DNA from 2 places in the Kitasatospora sp. NPDC088134 genome. Region 2 is predicted to be linked to the other one. Evidence: riboswitches for the same ligand, from Rfam matches in the RefSeq annotation. Region 2 holds a riboswitch; the other holds the start of a gene.
What was found. Region 2 has a riboswitch for S-adenosylmethionine ahead of thrC (threonine synthase). Riboswitches for the same ligand answer to the same signal wherever they lie in the genome.
Positions count from the first base shown of each region.

Region 1: another riboswitch for S-adenosylmethionine. It lies ahead of ACIOHG_RS06170 (aminotransferase class V-fold PLP-dependent enzyme); the one in region 2 lies ahead of thrC (threonine synthase).

Region 1 is NZ_JBIUTD010000003.1:75,665-79,820, forward strand. Features, by position in the region: gene ACIOHG_RS06160 (hypothetical protein) at 1-294, shown strand, start outside; gene trpD (anthranilate phosphoribosyltransferase) at 440-1,516, shown strand; SAM riboswitch class IV at 1,793-1,910, shown strand; gene ACIOHG_RS06170 (aminotransferase class V-fold PLP-dependent enzyme) at 1,959-3,317, shown strand; gene ACIOHG_RS06175 (Lrp/AsnC ligand binding domain-containing protein) at 3,319-3,600, opposite strand; gene ACIOHG_RS06180 (rhomboid family intramembrane serine protease) at 3,597-4,156, opposite strand, start outside.
Region 2 is NZ_JBIUTD010000014.1:68,709-72,864, reverse strand. Features, by position in the region: gene ACIOHG_RS22105 (MoaD/ThiS family protein) at 459-737, opposite strand; gene thrC (threonine synthase) at 821-2,098, opposite strand; SAM riboswitch class I at 2,116-2,243, opposite strand; gene ACIOHG_RS22095 (glucosyl-3-phosphoglycerate synthase) at 2,382-3,380, shown strand; gene ACIOHG_RS22090 (trehalose-6-phosphate synthase) at 3,616-4,156, shown strand, end outside.

The DNA of each region.
Region 1 (4,156 bases), on a different contig from region 2:
GCCACCGCCCCCGCGGTGCTGCGCGCCCTGGAGAAGGGCGGCGTCGACCTGTGCGTCCTGGACGGCGAGGCCGTCCCGGCCGGCGGGCTCGGCCTCACCCGGCAGTTGAAGGACGAGATCTACGGCTGCCCGCCCGTGCTGGTCCTGATCGGCCGCCCGCAGGACTCCTGGCTCGCCGCCTGGAGCCGCGCCGACGCCGCGCTCTCCCACCCGGTCGACCCGGTCCCGCTCGCCGAGGCCGCGACCACGCTGCTGCGCGCCCGGCTGGCCCGCCGCGCCCCCGCCGGGCGCTGACCGTCCCGGCCGACCGTCTCACCGGCGCGTCTCACCTGGAGAGAAGGGGACGGCAACTCGCGGCGGCCGTCCCCGCTCGCTCGATAGGCTGACGTCACTCCCCGGGGACGCCCCGGGACGACTGACGAGAGCTGGAGACCGGGCCATGGTGAACGCGCACTCTGCGAACGGCGGTAGCGACCCCGCGCAGGTGGTCCGCACCTGGCCCGACCTGCTGAGCTCGCTGCTGGGCGGCCAGGACCTCGCCCAGGCCGACACCGCCTGGGCGATGGACCGGATCATGACCGGCGAGGCCAGCCCCGTGCAGGTGGCCGGCTTCCTGGTCGCCATGCGCGGCAAGGGCGAGACCGTCGAGGAGATCTCCGGCCTGGTCGAGGCGATGTACGCGCACGCCCTCCCGCTGGACATCCCCGGCCCCGCCGTCGACATCGTCGGCACCGGCGGCGACCGGGCCAGGACCGTCAACATCTCCACCATGTCGGCGGTGGTCGCGGCCGCCGCCGGGGCGAAGGTGGTCAAGCACGGCAACCGGGCCTCCTCCTCCGCGTCCGGCTCCTCCGACGTGCTCGGGCGGCTCGGGATCAACCTGGACCTCTCCGCCGAGCGGGTCGCGCAGGTCGCCGAGGAGGTCGGGCTGACCTTCTGCTTCGCGGCCAAGTTCCACCCGTCGATGCGGCACACCGCCCAGGCGCGGGCCGAGTTGGCCGTCCCGACGGTCTTCAACATCCTCGGCCCGCTCACCAACCCGGCCCGGGTCACCTCGCACGCCGTCGGCTGCTTCGACACCCGGCTGGCCGGGCTGATCGCCGGGGTGCTCGCCCGGCGCGGCGCGCAGGGACTGGTCTTCCGGGGGGACGACGGGCTCGACGAGTTGACGGTCACCACCACCTCCCGGGTCTGGGTGATCAGGGACGGCGCCGTCACCGAGACCTCCTTCGACCCGCGGGACGTCGGGATCGAACCGGTCGGGATCGAGGCGCTGCGCGGCGCCGACGCGGAGTACAACGCGGAGGTGGCGCGGCGCGTCCTCAACGGCGGGGCCGGACCGGTGCGCGACGCCGTCCTGCTCAACAGCGCCGCCGCGCTGGTGGCCCTGGAACTCACGGACGCGCCGCTGACGGAACAGCTCGCCGCCGCGATGGAGCGCACCGCGCGGGCGATCGACTCGGGCGCGGCGGGGGCGCTGCTGAAGCGCTGGGCCGAGGCGACACAAGCGAGTTGAGGCGGGAGGCAAAAGCAGGGGCCCGGGGAACGGCGGGGCCGAGAGGCTGATCGCCGGAACACAGTGGGGCGCTACGGGGCTGTCGCCGAAGACCTTCGGCTCGAAACGGCGCAGCGCCTCGCGGCCTGTCGGACGCCAGCCCCTCGGCACCGCCGTTCCCCGGGCCCCTGGAGCTTCGCTCCCTCGGGTCCGGAAGCGCGAAGCCCGGCGGGCTCGCTGTCTCGGGTGGTGGACGGGGGTTGAGACCGGTGGGGGCTCGTGTATGGTTCTGGGTCAGGTCATGAGTGACAGCGCGAAGCCCCAGCTTGCTGTCCGGCAACCCTCCGTCCGTGGCGGGGTGCCCTGGGTGAGGACCGGGCCGTGCGGCGAACCGTCCGCGTGGCAAGCGCGGACTTCCGGCTGACGCACGCCCGGGGTCCTTGTCCCGTGGAGGAGTGCACCCATGTCCGTGACCACCGAGATCTGTGAGCCGCTGGCCGTGCTGGGCCAGGACGTCGAGGTTCCGCTGGCGTCGGGGGAGAAGGTCGGGTACGCGGCGCTGGACTACGCGGCGAGCGCCCCGGCGCTGAAGCGGGTGTGGGACGACGTGGCGGCGTACGCGCCGTACTACGGGTCGGTGCACCGGGGGGCCGGGTACCTGTCGCAGCTGTCGACCGACCTGTTCGAGCAGAGCCGGCGCACCGTCGCGGAGTTCCTGGACCTGCGGGACGGCGACCAGGTGGTGTTCACCCGGGCGACCACCGATTCGCTGAACCTGCTGGCGGGGGCGGTCCCGGCCGGGACCGAGGTGTTCGCGTTCGAGACCGAGCACCACGCCTCGCTGCTGCCGTGGCGGCGCGAGGGCCTGACGGTGCGTTACCTGCGGGCGCCGCGCTCGCACGCCGAGGCGGTGGCCGCGCTGGAGGAGGCGCTGTTGGGCGCGGCGGACGGGCCGAAGCTGTTCTGCGTGACCGGGGCGTCGAACGTCACCGGCGAGCTGTGGCCGGTGCGCCAGCTGACCGCCGTCGCGCACCGGTACGGCGCCCGGGTGGTGCTGGACGCGGCCCAGCTGGCGCCCCACCACCGGCTCTCCGTCAAGGAGTTGGACGTCGACTGGGTGGCGTTCTCCGGGCACAAGCTGTACGCGCCGTTCGGCGCCGGGGTGCTGGCGGGCCGCTCCGACTGGCTGGACGCGGCGGAGCCGTACCTCGCGGGCGGCGGCGCGAGCCGGACGGTGGCCCGGGAGCTGGACGGCTCGGTCGCGGTGGAGTGGCACACCGGCCCGGCCCGGCACGAGGCCGGCTCGCCGAACGTGATCGGCGCGTACGCGATCGCCTCGGCCTGCCGGGCACTGAGCGAGGCGGGCTTCGACGCGCTGGAGGAGCGGGAGCGGGCGCTGGTCGCGAAGCTGACGGCGGGTCTGGCCGAGGTGCCCGAGGTGCGGGTGCTGAACCTGTTCGGCGAGGGCTCGGCCCGGGTCGGCGTGGTGTCCTTCGTGGTGCGCGGCTGGAACAGCTCGCACTTCTCGGCGGCGCTCTCCGCCGAGTACGGGATCGGCGTCCGGGACGGCCTGTTCTGCGCGCACCCGCTGGTGCGCACGCTGCTCGGGGGCGAGGAGGCCGGGCCCAGCGAGTGCGGGGCGCCGGAGCCCTCGCTGCCGGGGGAGCGCAGCCTGAACGCGATCCGGGTCAGCTTCGGCGCCGGCACCCCCGTCGAGCACGTGGACCGGTTCCTGACCGCCGTCCGCGAGCTGGTCAACGACGGCGCGAAGTGGAACTACCGCAGCGAGGGCGGCCGTTGCGTGGTCGACACCGGGCGCTGAGTCAGCCGTCCAGGCCGAGCGAGAACGCGGCCTCCAGGTCGACCTGCGAGTAGGTGCGGAAGGCGATGTGGGTCTCGGTGCCGGAGACGCCCGGGACCTTGTTGAGGCGGCCGGGGATCACGTCGGCCAGGTCCTCGTGGTTGCGCACCCGGACCATGGCGACCAGGTCGTAGGTGCCGGTGACGGAGTAGACCTCGCTGACGCCCTCGATGGCGGCGATCGCCTCGGCGATCTCGGGGATCCGGTCGACGTCGGTGTTGATGAGGACGATCGCGGTGATCACTGAGCAACTCCTGTTCGAGAAGGTGCGCCCAGGGTATCGCCCGCCGGACGGGCGGCCCAGGCGAACAGCCAGCCCGTCAGGAAGCCGATCACGTGCACCAGGTACGCCACCCCGGAGCCGCCGGCGCCGACCGACCAGAACTGCAGGGCGAACCACAGGCCGAGCACCAGCCAGGCCGGGAAGCGCAGCGGGAGGAAGAGCAGCAGCGGCACCAGGGCGGTCACCCGGGCCTTCGGGTACAGCCGCAGGTAGGCCCCGAGCACCCCGGCGATCGCGCCGGACGCGCCGACCAGCGCGCGGGTGCCGTCCGCGGTGTGCGCCTCGGCCAGTGCGTAGCCGTAGGTGGCCAGGTAACCGATCGCCAGGTAGCCGACCAGGAACCGGACCCGCCCCAGCCGGGCCTCCACGGCCGGGCCGAAGACGAACAGGAAGAGCAGGTTGCCGATCAGGTGCATCCAGCCCGCGTGCACGAACAGCGAGGTCAGCACCGACAGTTCGGGGCTCTTGCCCGGGGTCGGCGGCAGCGCGCAGCCCGGGGCCGCCGGGGGCAGCGCGG
Region 2 (4,156 bases):
AATTTCCGGGAATGGCCAAGCAGGGCAAGGGATATGACGGGGCGAAAGGCGCATCGGCCGACAATTGCCACCGGGCATAACGGACGCACCACCGCAAATCGCCGGCATAATTCTGACGGCGGCCTGACAGAACGGTCGGCGGACGGTCCGGCTCGCGTCTCGGAAGCCGGGACGGAAGGCGGCGCTGAACGGGCGGGGCACGGTGCGGTGCGCGGGCTGCGCCGGAGTGCGGGGCGGTGCGGAAAATCAGGATTGAAACGGTCCGCGACGGGGAACGCCCGCACCGGCACTCTACCGCTCCGCCCCGAGCGGAATTCCAGCGGCCCACCAGGTGGGAAACCCCCGGCATTCGGCCGATACACAGGCCGATACGTGCGCGGATACGCCCGGAGCCGCCGCCGGACGGGCCGGAAAAGCAATTCCGGGTCCGGCGGCGGCTCCGTGAATGCGCTGGGGCCTCAGCAGCCGCCGGCCACCGCGGGGATGATCGACACCGAGGCACCGTCCTTGATCTCGGTCTCCAGGCCCTCGGCGAAGCGCACGTCGTCGTCGTTCACGTACACGTTGACGAAGCGGCGCAGCTTGCCGGTGTCGTCCAGCAGGCGGGCGGCGATGCCCGCGTGGTTCGCCTCCAGGTCCGCGATGACGGCGGACAGGGTGGCGCCCTCGGCGGTGACCTCGGCGGCGCCGCCGGTGTAGGTGCGCAGGATGGTGGGGATGCGGACGGTGGCGCTCATGCGGTGCTCCTCGGGCGTACGGCGGCGTCGGGTGGGGGTGCGGGGGGTGTCAGGCGGTGGCGAGGCCAGTGGCGCGGCTGCGCTCAATCGAGAATTCCGCTGGCGCGGAGGGCCTCCAGCGTCGGGCTGATCACGGCGGTCAGGCCGGCGTCGGCGACCGCGTCGAGGGTCTTCAGGCCGTCGCCGGTGTTGATCGCCACGGTCTCCTTGGCCGGGTCCAGCTGGCCGGTCTCGACCAGCTTCTTCAGCACGCCGACGGTGACCCCGCCCGCGGTCTCGGCGAAGATGCCCTCGGTCCGGGCCAGCAGCTTGATCGCCTCGACCACCTCGGCGTCGGTGACGTCCTCGACCGCGCCGCCGGTACGGCGGGCGATGTCCAGCACGTACGGGCCGTCGGCCGGGTTGCCGATCGCCAGCGACTTCGCGATGGTGTCCGGCTTGACCGGCTTGATCACGTCCCGGCCGGCCTTGAAGGCGGCGGAGACCGGGGAGCAGCCCTCGGCCTGGGCGCCGAAGATCTTGTAGGGGCGGTCCTCGACCAGGCCGAGCTTGATCAGCTCCTGCAGACCCTTGTCGATCTTGGTGAGCTGGGAGCCGGAGGCGATCGGGATCACGATCTGCTCGGGCAGCCGCCAGCCGAGCTGCTCGCAGATCTCGAAGGCCAGCGTCTTCGAGCCCTCGCCGTAGTACGGGCGGAGGTTGACGTTGACGAAGCCCCAGCCCTCGCCGGCCGGGTCGCCGATCAGCTCGGAGCAGAACCGGTTCACGTCGTCGTAGTTGCCGTCGATGCCGATCAGCTCGCCGCCGTACACGCCGGCCATCACGACCTTGCCCTGCTCCAGGTCGTGCGGGATGAACACGCAGGACTTGAAGCCGGCCCGGGCGGCGGCGGCGCCCACCGCGCCGGCCAGGTTGCCGGTGGAGGAGCAGGAGAGGGTGGTGAAGTCGAAGGCGCGGGCGGCCTCGATCGCGCAGGCCACCACCCGGTCCTTGAAGGAGTGGGTGGGGTTGCCGGAGTCGTCCTTGATGTGCAGCTGCGCGGTGAAGCCCAGCTCGCGGCCCAGGTTGTCGGCCTTGACCAGCGGGGTCCAGCCCGGGTTCAGGTTCGGCTTGCCCGCGACATCGGCCGGGACGGGCAGCAGCGGGGCGTAGCGCCAGATCGACGCCGGGCCGGCCTCGATCCGCTTGCGCAGCTCCTCGGCGTCGTGGCCGGTGTAGTCGTAGGCGATCTCCAGCGGGCCGAAGCACTCCAGGCAGGCGAAGCTCGGGCCGAGCGGGAAGCGCGTGCCGCACTCCCGACAGGACAGCGCGGTGGCCGGACCGAGGTCGACGGCGGTGGGTGCGGCGGTGTCAACAGCCATGGTGGCGAGGCCCTTTCTCCTCATCTTCCCCGGAACGCGGTCGCGTCCGGGACGGAATTGGCACCTGTCCCGCCGGGCCTGCTGGCCGCACGGGAGGGTTGCCGGGACTTCAACGGGCCGTTCCCTCAGTCCCTCTGGATGAGCTGTGTGAAGTTGTGGTCGTACGCTGCGAGCGACCCCGACGTGCGAAGGTCCGACCGCAGTACGAAGACTGTATCCGAAGGCGGCTGCGGACCCACCCGGCGTCCGACACCCGAGACGAACCGAGACAGGGAGCGAGACCTTGGCCGAGCAGCCCGAGCCCGGGGTACTGCCGGAGGTGGCCGACTGGCTGCGCCGCAGGTCGTGGACGGCGGCCGACCGGCCGCTGGCCGCCCTGCTCGCCGCCAAGCGCGCCGCCGGCCCGGCCGGCACGGTCTCCGTGGTGCTGCCCGCGCTGGACGAGGAGCCCACCGTCGGCGCCATCGTCGGCGCGATCCGGACGGAGCTGATGGAGCGTCACCCGCTGGTCGACGAACTGGTGGTGGTCGACTCCGGCTCGGTGGACGGCACCGCCGCGGCGGCGGCCGCGGCGGGCGCCCGGGTGGTGCACCGCGACGGCGTGCTGCCCCGGCTGCCGGCCGGCCCCGGCAAGGGCGAGGTGCTGTGGCGGGCCCTGTACGCCACCCGCGGCGCGATCGTCTGCTACGTGGACGCCGACCTGCGCGAGTTCGACCCGGCGTTCGTCTCCGGCATCGTCGGCCCGCTGCTCACCGACCCCGGCCTGCAGCTGGTCAAGGCGATGTACGACCGGCCCTTCGAGGCCGACGGCGCGGTCGTCCCGGCGGGCGGCGGCCGGGTCACCGAGCTGGTCGCCCGCCCGCTGCTCAACCTGCACTGGCCGCAGCTGGCCGGCTTCGTACAGCCGCTCGGCGGCGAGTACGCGGCCCGCCGCAGCCTGCTGGAACGGCTGCCCTTCCCGACCGGCTACGGCGTCGAACTCGGCCTGCTGGTCGACGCGTTGGAGCTGGTCGGGCTGGACGCGCTGGCCCAGGTCGACGTCGGCGTCCGGCACCACCGCCACCAGGACGGCCAGGCCCTGGGCCGGATGGCCGCCACCATCTACCGCACCGCCCTGGAGCGCCTGGACCGCACCGACCGCCTGAAGGCCGGCCCGGACCTGGTCCGCCCCCTGCTCACCCAGTACACCCGCACCCCCGCGGGCTTCACCCCGCGCACCCACCCCGTCCCGACCTCGGAACGCCCCCCGATGGCCACCGTCCCGGAGTACCGCAACCGCTGACCGGCGGCCCCGGTTCGGCCTGCCGCACCCGTTCACCTCCGGCTGCCTGCTGACCCCGCCCGCCGCAGTCGCGCTCGCCCTGTTCCTCCGTCCGCCGTGGCTGCCCGGTTTCGTGCCGGTCCGCTACTCCGGGCCGCCGGTGGGCTCCGTGGGCGGCGGGTGAGCACCCACTGTTCACCTGCGGCGGGCCGCGCCGAGTGGTTTGCCCCGCCGGTCGCACGGCAAGGTTGGCTGTATGGCCGATCACGTGACCGAACGTCCCGAGTCGTCCGGAGCCGCCCCGATCCTGGTGGCCTCCAACCGCGGGCCGGTGTCCTTCCGGGTGGAGGACGACGGTGCCCTGAGCCTGCGCAGAGGCGGCGGCGGGCTGGTCTCCGGCCTGTCCGCGATCGACGACCCGTCGGCGGTGTGGGTGTGCGCCGCGCTCTCCGACGCCGACCGCACCGCCGCCCGGCAGGCCCCCGACGGGCGGCTCGACCTGGCCGGGCACGACGTCGGCGGACAGGCCGTCCGGATGCTGGACATCGACCCGGAGACCTTCGCCCGCGCCTACAACGGCGTCGCCAACTCCACCCTGTGGTTCGTCCACCACCTGCTGTACGAGACGCCGGTCGAGCCGGCCTTCGGCGCGGAGTTCCGCACCGAGTGGGCCGCCTACCTCGCCTACAACACCGCCTTCGCCCAGGCGCTGGCCGCCGAGGCCGCCCCCGGCGCGGCCGTGCTGATCCAGGACTACCACCTGTCGCTGGCCCCGGCGCTGCTCCGGGCCCGCCGCC